Regions from separate parts of the Pseudomonas sp. AK181 genome, predicted to be linked through region 4. Evidence: predicted binding sites of a transcription regulator. Region 4 holds the regulator's gene; each other region holds the start of a gene.

The links. The regulator FliA, encoded in region 4, starts transcription of late flagellar genes. The targets are predictions, from matches to a motif close to CTAAAGTTTNNNNNNNNNNNGCCGNTAA.
Region 1: the regulator FliA is predicted to act here: its motif matches at 1,039-1,066, upstream of motA (flagellar motor stator protein MotA).
Region 2: the regulator FliA is predicted to act here: its motif matches at 845-872, upstream of V8689_RS20515 (methyl-accepting chemotaxis protein).
Region 3: the regulator FliA is predicted to act here: its motif matches at 880-907, upstream of V8689_RS15225 (methyl-accepting chemotaxis protein).

Annotation. Positions count from the first base shown of each region.
Region 1 is NZ_CP146348.1:5,957,251-5,959,453, forward strand. Features, by position in the region: gene motB (flagellar motor protein MotB) at 1-116, opposite strand, end outside; gene motA (flagellar motor stator protein MotA) at 120-971, opposite strand; gene V8689_RS27220 (HDOD domain-containing protein) at 1,138-2,203, shown strand, end outside.
Region 2 is NZ_CP146348.1:4,497,678-4,499,880, forward strand. Features, by position in the region: gene V8689_RS20510 (CPBP family intramembrane glutamic endopeptidase) at 1-695, shown strand, start outside; gene V8689_RS20515 (methyl-accepting chemotaxis protein) at 902-2,203, shown strand, end outside.
Region 3 is NZ_CP146348.1:3,333,028-3,335,230, forward strand. Features, by position in the region: gene V8689_RS15220 (TonB-dependent siderophore receptor) at 1-839, shown strand, start outside; gene V8689_RS15225 (methyl-accepting chemotaxis protein) at 1,023-2,203, shown strand, end outside.
Region 4 is NZ_CP146348.1:4,353,992-4,356,194, forward strand. Features, by position in the region: gene V8689_RS19825 (protein phosphatase CheZ) at 1-199, opposite strand, end outside; gene V8689_RS19830 (chemotaxis response regulator CheY) at 218-592, opposite strand; gene fliA (RNA polymerase sigma factor FliA) at 760-1,500, opposite strand; gene fleN (flagellar synthesis regulator FleN) at 1,497-2,203, opposite strand, start outside.

The DNA.
Region 1 (2,203 bases), 1.6 Mb from region 4:
AAGAACGCCATCATCGCCGTGGCAAAGTCGGCGAAGGCGATTTTCCAGGCACCGCCATGGTGCCCCGCGGCGAAGCGCTTGACGCGCTTGATGATGATCGGCTGGTTGTTTTCCATGGCTTAGCGACCGCGAACCGCTTGTTCCAGCTCGGAGAAACTCGGGCGATGTTTCGGGTACAGCACCTTGCGCCCGAACTCCACGGCCAGCGACGGCGGCATGCCCGACGCCGATGCCACCAGGCACGCCTTGATCGCTTCGTAGAGGTTGATCTCTTCCTTGGCATCGTGGGCCAGGGAAGTGGCGAGCGGGCCGAAGAAACCGTAGGCAGCAAGAATACCGAAGAAGGTGCCCACCAGCGCCGCACCTACGTGCATGCCGATGGCCGCCTGATCGCCCTCGCCCAGGGAGGCCATGGTCACCACGATACCCAGTACCGCCGCGACAATACCGAAACCGGGCATGCCGTCGGCGATGCCGGTCACGGCGTGGGACGGATGCTCCAGCTCTTCCTTGAGGCTGAACAACTCCATGTCGAACAGGCCTTCCAGTTCGTGGGGTGCCATGTTGCCGGAGGACATGATGCGCAGGTAATCGCAGATATACGCGGTCATGCGCTCGTCTTTGAGCACGGCCGGGTACTTGGCAAAAATCGGGCTGGCTGCGGCGTCTTCGATATCACCTTCGATCGCCATCATGCCTTCACGGCGGCTCTTGTTGAGGATCTCGTAGATCAGCCCCAGCACTTCCAGATAAAACGTGTGGGAGAAGCGCGAGCTGAACATGCCCAGGGACTTCTTGACCACGTGCATGGTCATATAGCCTGGGTTGGCCTGCAAAAATGCGCCGAACGCGGCACCGCCAATAATCAGCACTTCGAAAGGCTGGATCAGTGCGGCGATTTTACCGTGGGAGAGGACGTACCCTCCGAGCACACTTGCGATGACGACAATGATGCCGATAATTTTAGCCATAGGAGAGGGGTACTTGCGCCGTCGGGTTCATGGACATAGGGGGTGTTGCACAAAACTCTTGTTCTACTTATCGGCAAAACTGCGCCAGACTATAGCCCGTTAAGGCGAAAAGCCAATTCGGCCCGTTCCGGGCGTGTTGAACGCAAGTGATGATCGCGCCCCAATCATGGCAATTGAACCGACAGTCCCAACGAACCGCCCCACTACCCTCGCCGCTTGGATCAAGTGCCTGGACGACGTGCTGCTGCCCGTGCCCCAGGCTAGCCATGAGCGCGTGTGCAAAGCCATTCGCGATAGCCGCAGTTCATTGCGAGATATTGCTGAGCTGATGCACAACAGCCCAGCCCTGGTGTTGAGCGTGATGCGCGAAGCCAACAGCCAAGCCCACGGCAGCCTGGCCGAACCTGCGGAAAACCTTGAAGTCGGGCTTAACCGCCTGGGCCTCAAACGTGCCGAGGAGTTGTTGGCGCGCCTGCCTTCGGTACCCGCCCGGGAAATCCCCGTGGCCTTGCGTCAGCTGTTGCTGATCAGCCAGCACGCATCCCAGCAAGCCAACGGTTTGTTCGGCAGTCGCCTGGCGCGGCTGTGGCAGGACATCCACTGGGGCAGCCTGTTGTTTTTGTCGCCGCTATGGCCGATGGCCGTCGCCTACCCCAAGCTGCTGGAAGAATGGGAGTTGCGGGTGATCCATAAAGGCCAATCGGCGCGCCAGGTCGAGCAACAACTGTTCGGCGTGCGCTTGCTCGACCTGTGCCTGGGCCTGACCGAAGCCTGGCACCTGCCGATCTGGGTTTCACAGGGCTACAAGCTGCTGTTGGCCGAGCAACGCCTGCTGGTCAAGGCGCTGCACATTGCTCGTCAAGACGATGCCCTGCGTCACCAGCAATTGCTCGATGCCGAGCCCAACCTGCGACGCTGGCTGAACCAGCCGGCCAACACCGTGTTGCTGGCCAATGGCCTGGCGATGTCGGCCCAGGAATCCTGGACCTGCCCGCACACCGAGCGCTGGCAATACCTGACGGCGCTGTACCTGCAAACGCCATTGAGCGATGTGCAACAGCAAGCCCACCAGCAAGCGGTGACCAGCGCTCGCACCACCTTGATGCCCGACCTCTGGCACCCGGCGCTGTCGCTGATCTGGCCGTGGCATGTGCAGAAAGTCCATCGCGGCTTGTTGCCTGCACCGCCGCCCACTGCCGAAGCCTTGGCCGTGTGGCGCACGCGTTGCACCG
Region 2 (2,203 bases), 140 kb from region 4:
TCGCACTGCTGCTGGTGGCCGGGTATGCCGTACGCCAACAACGCAACCCTTGGGCACGCTACCTGGGCCACGGTTTGTTTATCGTCCTGGCCCTGGGCCTGGCGATGCACTGGCTGCCGGGGTTCTATAACGGTCGCGGTATTGCGCCCCAGCGTTTTACTCCGGACTCAGTGCCCTTCTCGATGTACCTGAACCAGGACAAACCGCTGATCGGCTTCTGGCTGTTACTGGCCTGCCCGTGGATTGTGGCGCGACGCTCATTGCGCCTGTCGATCTGCGTCACGGCCGTGGCCCTGACCCTGGCCGCCATCGCCGCCCTGGGTGGCGCAGCGCTGCTAGGGATGATCAGTTGGGCGCCCAAGTGGCCGGACGAAGCGTGGCTGTGGGTATTGAATAACCTGCTGCTGGTGACACTGGTCGAAGAAGCGCTGTTTCGCGGGTATATCCAGGGCGGCCTGAGCCGACGCTTCAAACACCTGCCCTATGGTGAGAACCTCGCGCTGCTGCTGGCCTCACTGTTATTCGGCCTGGTGCATTTTGCTGCGGGTTGGCAGTGGATGCTGCTGGCGGGTATTGCCGGCGTGGGTTACGGCCTGGCCTATCGCTTTGGTGGTTTGGGCGCGGCGATTGCCACGCATTTTGGCTTGAATCTGCTGCACTTCGGCCTTTTCACCTACCCGATGCTCGCCGGCTAAGCCTTCCTCACTGTAGGAGCGAGCTTGCTCGCGAAGGACTTCAACGCTAACGCGGGCATCCTGAATGAACGCGTTGCCCTTGAGTGCTTCGCGAGCAAGCTCGCTCCTACAGGGGGCAACGCCGTTCCCAGGATTGTTGCAAAAATAAGTTAAATAAATGCCCCGCATGGCCGATACCCCCTGAAAGCCTTGCGGATTGAACAATCATGCGTAATAACCAACCCGTTACCCAGCGCGAACGTACCTTCCCCGCTCAGCAACGGTTGATCTCCACCACAGATGCCAAGGGTGTGATTACCTACTGCAACGACGCCTTTGTCGAAATCAGTGGGTTCACCCGTGAAGAACTGATCCGCGCCCCACACAACCTGGTGCGTCACCCGGATGTGCCGCCGGCCGTGTTCGCGCATATGTGGTCCACGCTCAAACAAGGCTTGCCATGGATGGGCATTGTCAAGAATCGCTGCAAGACTGGTGACCACTATTGGGTGAACGCCTATGTGACGCCGGTCTTCGATGGCAACCAGGTGATCGGCTACGAATCGGTGCGTATCAAGCCCACCGCCGAGCAGATCCGCCGGGCCGAAGCGCTCTATCAACGCATCAACCAGGGCAAGTCGGCCGTTCCCCAGCGGGACAAGTGGCTGCCGGTGCTGCAGGACTGGCTGCCGTTTATCCTGGTCAGCCAGCTGAGCTTCATGATCGGCGCCACCCTCACCTCCCAATGGGGTTTTGCCCTGGCAGCGGCGCTGTCGGTGCCGCTGGGCCTGCTGGGCCTGAGCTGGCAGCAGCGCGGCCTCAAGCGTTTGCTGCGCCTGGCCGAACAGACCACGTCCGACCCGTTGATCGCGCAGATGTACACCGACAGCCGTGGCGCACAAGCGCGCCTGGAAATGTCGATCCTCAGCCAGGAAGCGCGTCTGAAGACCTGTCTTACCCGCCTGCAAGACACCGCCGAGCACCTCAACGACCAGGCCGCGCAGTCCAACACCCTGGCGCACAACAGCTCCAGCGGCCTGGAACGCCAGCGCGTGGAAACCGAACAGGTGGCCACTGCGGTGAACCAGATGGCGGCGACCACCCAGGAAGTGGCCAGCCACGTGCAACGCACCGCCGATGCCACCCAGGAAGCCAACCGCCTGACCGGGCGCGGCCGCGATATCGCCGGGGAAACCCGCGAGGCGATTCAGCGTCTTTCGGCAGCCGTTGGGGAGACTGGCGTGACCGTCACGCAACTGGCCAAGGACAGCGACGAAATCGGCGGCGTGGTTGATGTGATCAAAGGCATCGCTGACCAGACCAACCTGCTGGCACTCAACGCCGCCATCGAAGCCGCGCGGGCCGGTGAAATGGGCCGTGGTTTTGCGGTGGTCGCCGATGAAGTGCGCCAACTGGCACAGCGTACGGCCGAATCCACCGGGCAGATCCATACCCTGATCGCCAAGCTGCAACACACCGCGGCTGCGGCCGTGCAAACCATGGACGCCGGGCACCGCCAGGCTGAAGAA
Region 3 (2,203 bases), 1.0 Mb from region 4:
TGAAGCTGATCCTCGGCGCTCGCCTGGACTGGTATGACTACGACAACCGTGATGCCGCCGGCGACTACAAGGTCACCCGCAACCTCACCCGCTACGCCGGCCTGATCTACGACCTGGACGACCAGCATTCGGTATACGTGAGCTACAGCGACATCTTCACGCCGCAAAAGGAAAAGAGCACAGCCGGCACTCCGCTCAAGCCCATCGTCGGTAAAAATTATGAAGTTGGCGTCAAAGGCGAATACTTCGGTGGCACGCTGAATGCTAGCGTGGCGTTGTTCCGCGTCGACCAAGAAAACCGCGCCGTGCCGGTGGTGGTGCCCAACTGCCCGCAGGCGTCCTGTGCCGAAGCCTCGGGCGAAATCCGCAGCCAGGGTATCGACTTCGAACTGCAAGGCGCCTTGACCGAAAACTGGCAGGTCGGCGGCGGCTATACCTATGCGCGCACCCACACCATCAAGGACGACGCCAACCCGCAGAAGGTCAACAAGCAGTTCGATACCGACGTCCCGGAACATCTGTTCAAAGTGACCACACGCTATAACTTCCAGGGCCCGCTGGAAAAACTCCGAGTCGGCGGCAATATCTCCTGGCAGAGCCGCATGTACAACGACATCAAACTGGCGGATGGCAGCTACTATCGGCTCAAGCAAGGCGGCTACGCCGTCACTGACTTGATGGCAGGCTATCGCGTCAACCAGCACCTGGACTTGCAGCTCAACGCCAACAACATCTTTGATCGCCACTACTACCAGTCCATCTCCAACAGTGTGGACTATGGCGGCGACTCCTATGGCAGCCCCCGCAACATGATGCTGACTGCCAAGTACAGCTTCTGAGGCTCACGGCAACCTCGGCTGCCCGCTCGGGCAGCCGTTCTTAAAGTCCCGCGCCCGCGTGCCGATAACGCGTGGGTAACCGGCGACAATCCCGAACATCTGCTTGACTCCACAGCGGCGCGCCTGTGTGGCACACCGCGTGCTTGCTTGACCTCGACGCCCCCTCTCATGGAGTAAGAGTGAATGCCCGTCCGTTTTCTAGAGCACTATCGCAAGGCCGACCGCATCATGCTGGCATTGATCTGGCTGATGTTCCTGTTCTCCCTCGGCCTGGCGTTCTGGCACGACACCCTCATGCAGGCCGTGATCGTCGGTGGCGGCACTGGCGTGGTGCTCACGGCGCTGTACCGCATCATCGGCGGCACCCGCGTGATGCGCTGTGCACTGGGTGCCGGCTTGATGGTGATGGCGGCGTTGCACATCAACCAGGCGCACGGGGTGATCGAATCCCACTTCGGCATTTTCGCGCTGTTGGCGGTGCTGACCTTCTACCGTGACTGGCTGCCGATTCTGGTGGCGGCACTGACCATCGCGGTGCATCACGTGGTGTTCCATGCCTTGCAGCATCAGGGTTTCCCGGTGTTTGTAATGGAGCATCACGGCGGCTGGACGATGGTTTTCGTCCATGCCTTCTATGTGGTGATGGAGACCGTCGCCCTGCTCTACCTCGCCGTCCATAGCCAGGCCGAAGCGGTGGAGAGCCAGGAAATGCTGGAGAAGATGCTCGCCGTTACCTCGCAGTTCACCGTGGAAACCGCCCAAGGTGAAGGCAAGGCCCACGTGTCCCTCGCCAAGCGCTTCGACCACTTCCTGCAGCAACTCACCCACCTGATCGACGGCGTCGCCCGCGACTCCCATGGCCTGGGCCAGCTCGGCCAGGAACTGGCCAGCGCCAGCGGCACCCTGGAAAAAGGCGCCCGGCATCAACTGGCACAGATCGGCGAAATGACCGGCTCGATGCAGCGCATGGAAGACGCCATGGGCCACATTACGGTGCAAGTTGAACAGGCAGTCGAACACGCGGGCCAGGCCAGCCAGCAGATTGTGCGCGGCCAGGAAAGCGTCGGCCGCGCCCAGCATGAAATCAGCCAACTGGCTTCGCGCATCAACGGCACGGAGTCGACCGTAGAATCCCTGGCGGTGCAGGCTGAACAAATCGGCTCGGTGCTGGAAGTGATCAGCAGCATCGCCAACCAGACCAACCTGCTGGCCCTCAACGCCGCCATCGAAGCCGCCCGCGCCGGCGAGCAAGGCCGTGGCTTTGCCGTGGTGGCCGATGAAGTGCGCAGCCTGGCTCAACGCACCGCCCTGTCCACTCAGGAAATCAAGAGCATCATCGAGGGCCTGCAACACGGCAGCCGCCA
Region 4 (2,203 bases):
AATTGACGATTGCGCTGTGCAGTTCGCGTGTGAGCTTGCCCACTTCCTGGTACAGGCCGCGGTCACGGGTCTGGTTAAGCTCATGGATCAACTGCACCGCATCGGCGAACTGGCCTTTTTCCAGGCTGTCGACCAACTGGTGAGCATGTTTTTTCAGGGTCGACTCAAAGTCGCCCTGTGACGTTTCGTTATGCTCCATAGCTCCCCCGCGATGGCATTAGCCGTGGATGCGTTCGAAGATTTTCTCGATCTTCTCTTTCAAGGCCAGTGCCGTGAATGGCTTGACCACGTAACCGTTGACCCCGGCTTGGGCGGCTTCGATGATCTGTTCACGCTTGGCTTCGGCGGTCACCATCAGCACAGGCAGGCTGCGCAGTTTTTCATCGGCGCGCACGTGGCGCAGCAGGTCGATACCAGTCATGCCCGGCATGTTCCAGTCGGTCACCAGAAAGTCGATGCTCCCGCTGTTGAGAATCGGAATGGCCGTCAGGCCGTCATCCGCCTCGACCGTGTTGGTGAACCCAAGGTCACGCAACAGGTTTTTAATGATCCGCCGCATCGTTGAGAAGTCATCAACGATGAGGATTTTCATGTTCTTGTCCAATTCGACCTCCAAGCAGTCTTAAACGCGCCCAGCACCTGGACGCGCCATTTCAATCAACAGGCGTTACACAAAAAGGACTGCCCAGGGCACCACGGTACTCACCCGCAAAACCCTGCGGTTTCACGGTAGCGTCTGCAGTGTCCCCACACTGCCTGTCAGCGCGCGCGCCACTCGGCCAATCGCCCCCGCAAGCGGGCTGCGCACTGGCTATGCAACTGGCTGACACGCGATTCGCTGACCCCCAGGACCTCACCGATTTCCTTGAGGTTCAGCTCTTCGTCGTAGTACAGCGCCAGCACCAGCCGCTCACGCTCCGGCAAGTTGGCGATTGCATCGGCCAACGCGCCCTGGAAACGTTCGTCTTCCAGGTCGCGTGACGGCTCCGTATGCGCGCTCGCGCCGTCCTCGTGCAGCCCTTCGTGTTCGCCGTCCTGTAAAAGGTCGTCGAAACTGAACAGGCGGCTGCCCAAGGTATCGTTCAAAATCCCGTAGTAATCGTCGAGACTCAATTGGAGTTCGGCCGCAACTTCATGATCTTTAGCGTCACGACCGGTTTTTGCTTCAATTGCACGAATTGCATCACTGACCATGCGCGTATTGCGGTGTACCGAACGCGGCGCCCAATCGCCTTTACGCACTTCATCGAGCATCGCGCCACGGATACGGATACCCGCATACGTTTCGAAACTGGCACCCTTGCTGGCGTCGTATTTGGTCGAGACTTCGAGCAGGCCGATCATGCCGGCCTGGATCAAGTCTTCAACCTGCACACTCGCGGGCAGGCGCGCCAACAGGTGATAGGCAATGCGTTTGACCAGCGGCGCGTAGCGCTCGATCAATTCGCCCTGGCTGTCACGTGCCGACTTTTTGTAAAGGTTGTAGCCGCTGGATGTCATAGCACCGGTCCTGCGCTCGTCTGATGCACCAAACGCTCGACGAAAAACTCCAGATGCCCCCGCGGGTTGGCGGGCAACGGCCAGGTATCGACCTTCTGGGCAATGGCCTTGAACGCCAGTGCGCATTTCGAACGAGGGAACGCTTCATAGACCGCACGCTGCTTTTGCACGGCCTTGCGCACACACTCGTCATAGGGAACTGCGCCGACGTATTGTAAAGCCACATCGAGGAAGCGATCCGTGACCTTGGTCAACTTGGCGAACAGGTTGCGCCCTTCCTGCGGGCTCTGGGCCATGTTGGCCAGCACGCGAAAGCGGTTCATGCCGTAGTCACGGTTAAGCAGTTTGATCAGTGCGTAGGCATCGGTGATCGAGGTGGGCTCGTCGCACACCACCAGCAGCACTTCTTGCGCGGCGCGCACAAAGCTGACCACGGATTCGCCGATGCCGGCGGCGGTGTCGATCACCAGCACGTCGAGGTTGTCGCCGATGTCGCTGAACGCCTGGATCAACCCGGCATGCTGCGCGGGGCTCAGGTGCACCATGCTCTGGGTGCCCGAGGCCGCCGGCACGATGCGAATGCCTCCGGGGCCCTGGAGCAGCACATCGCGCAGCTCACAGCGGCCCTCGATCACATCGGCCAGGGTATGTTTGGGTGTCAGCCCCAGCAGAACGTCCACGTTCGCCAAGCCCAGGTCAGCAT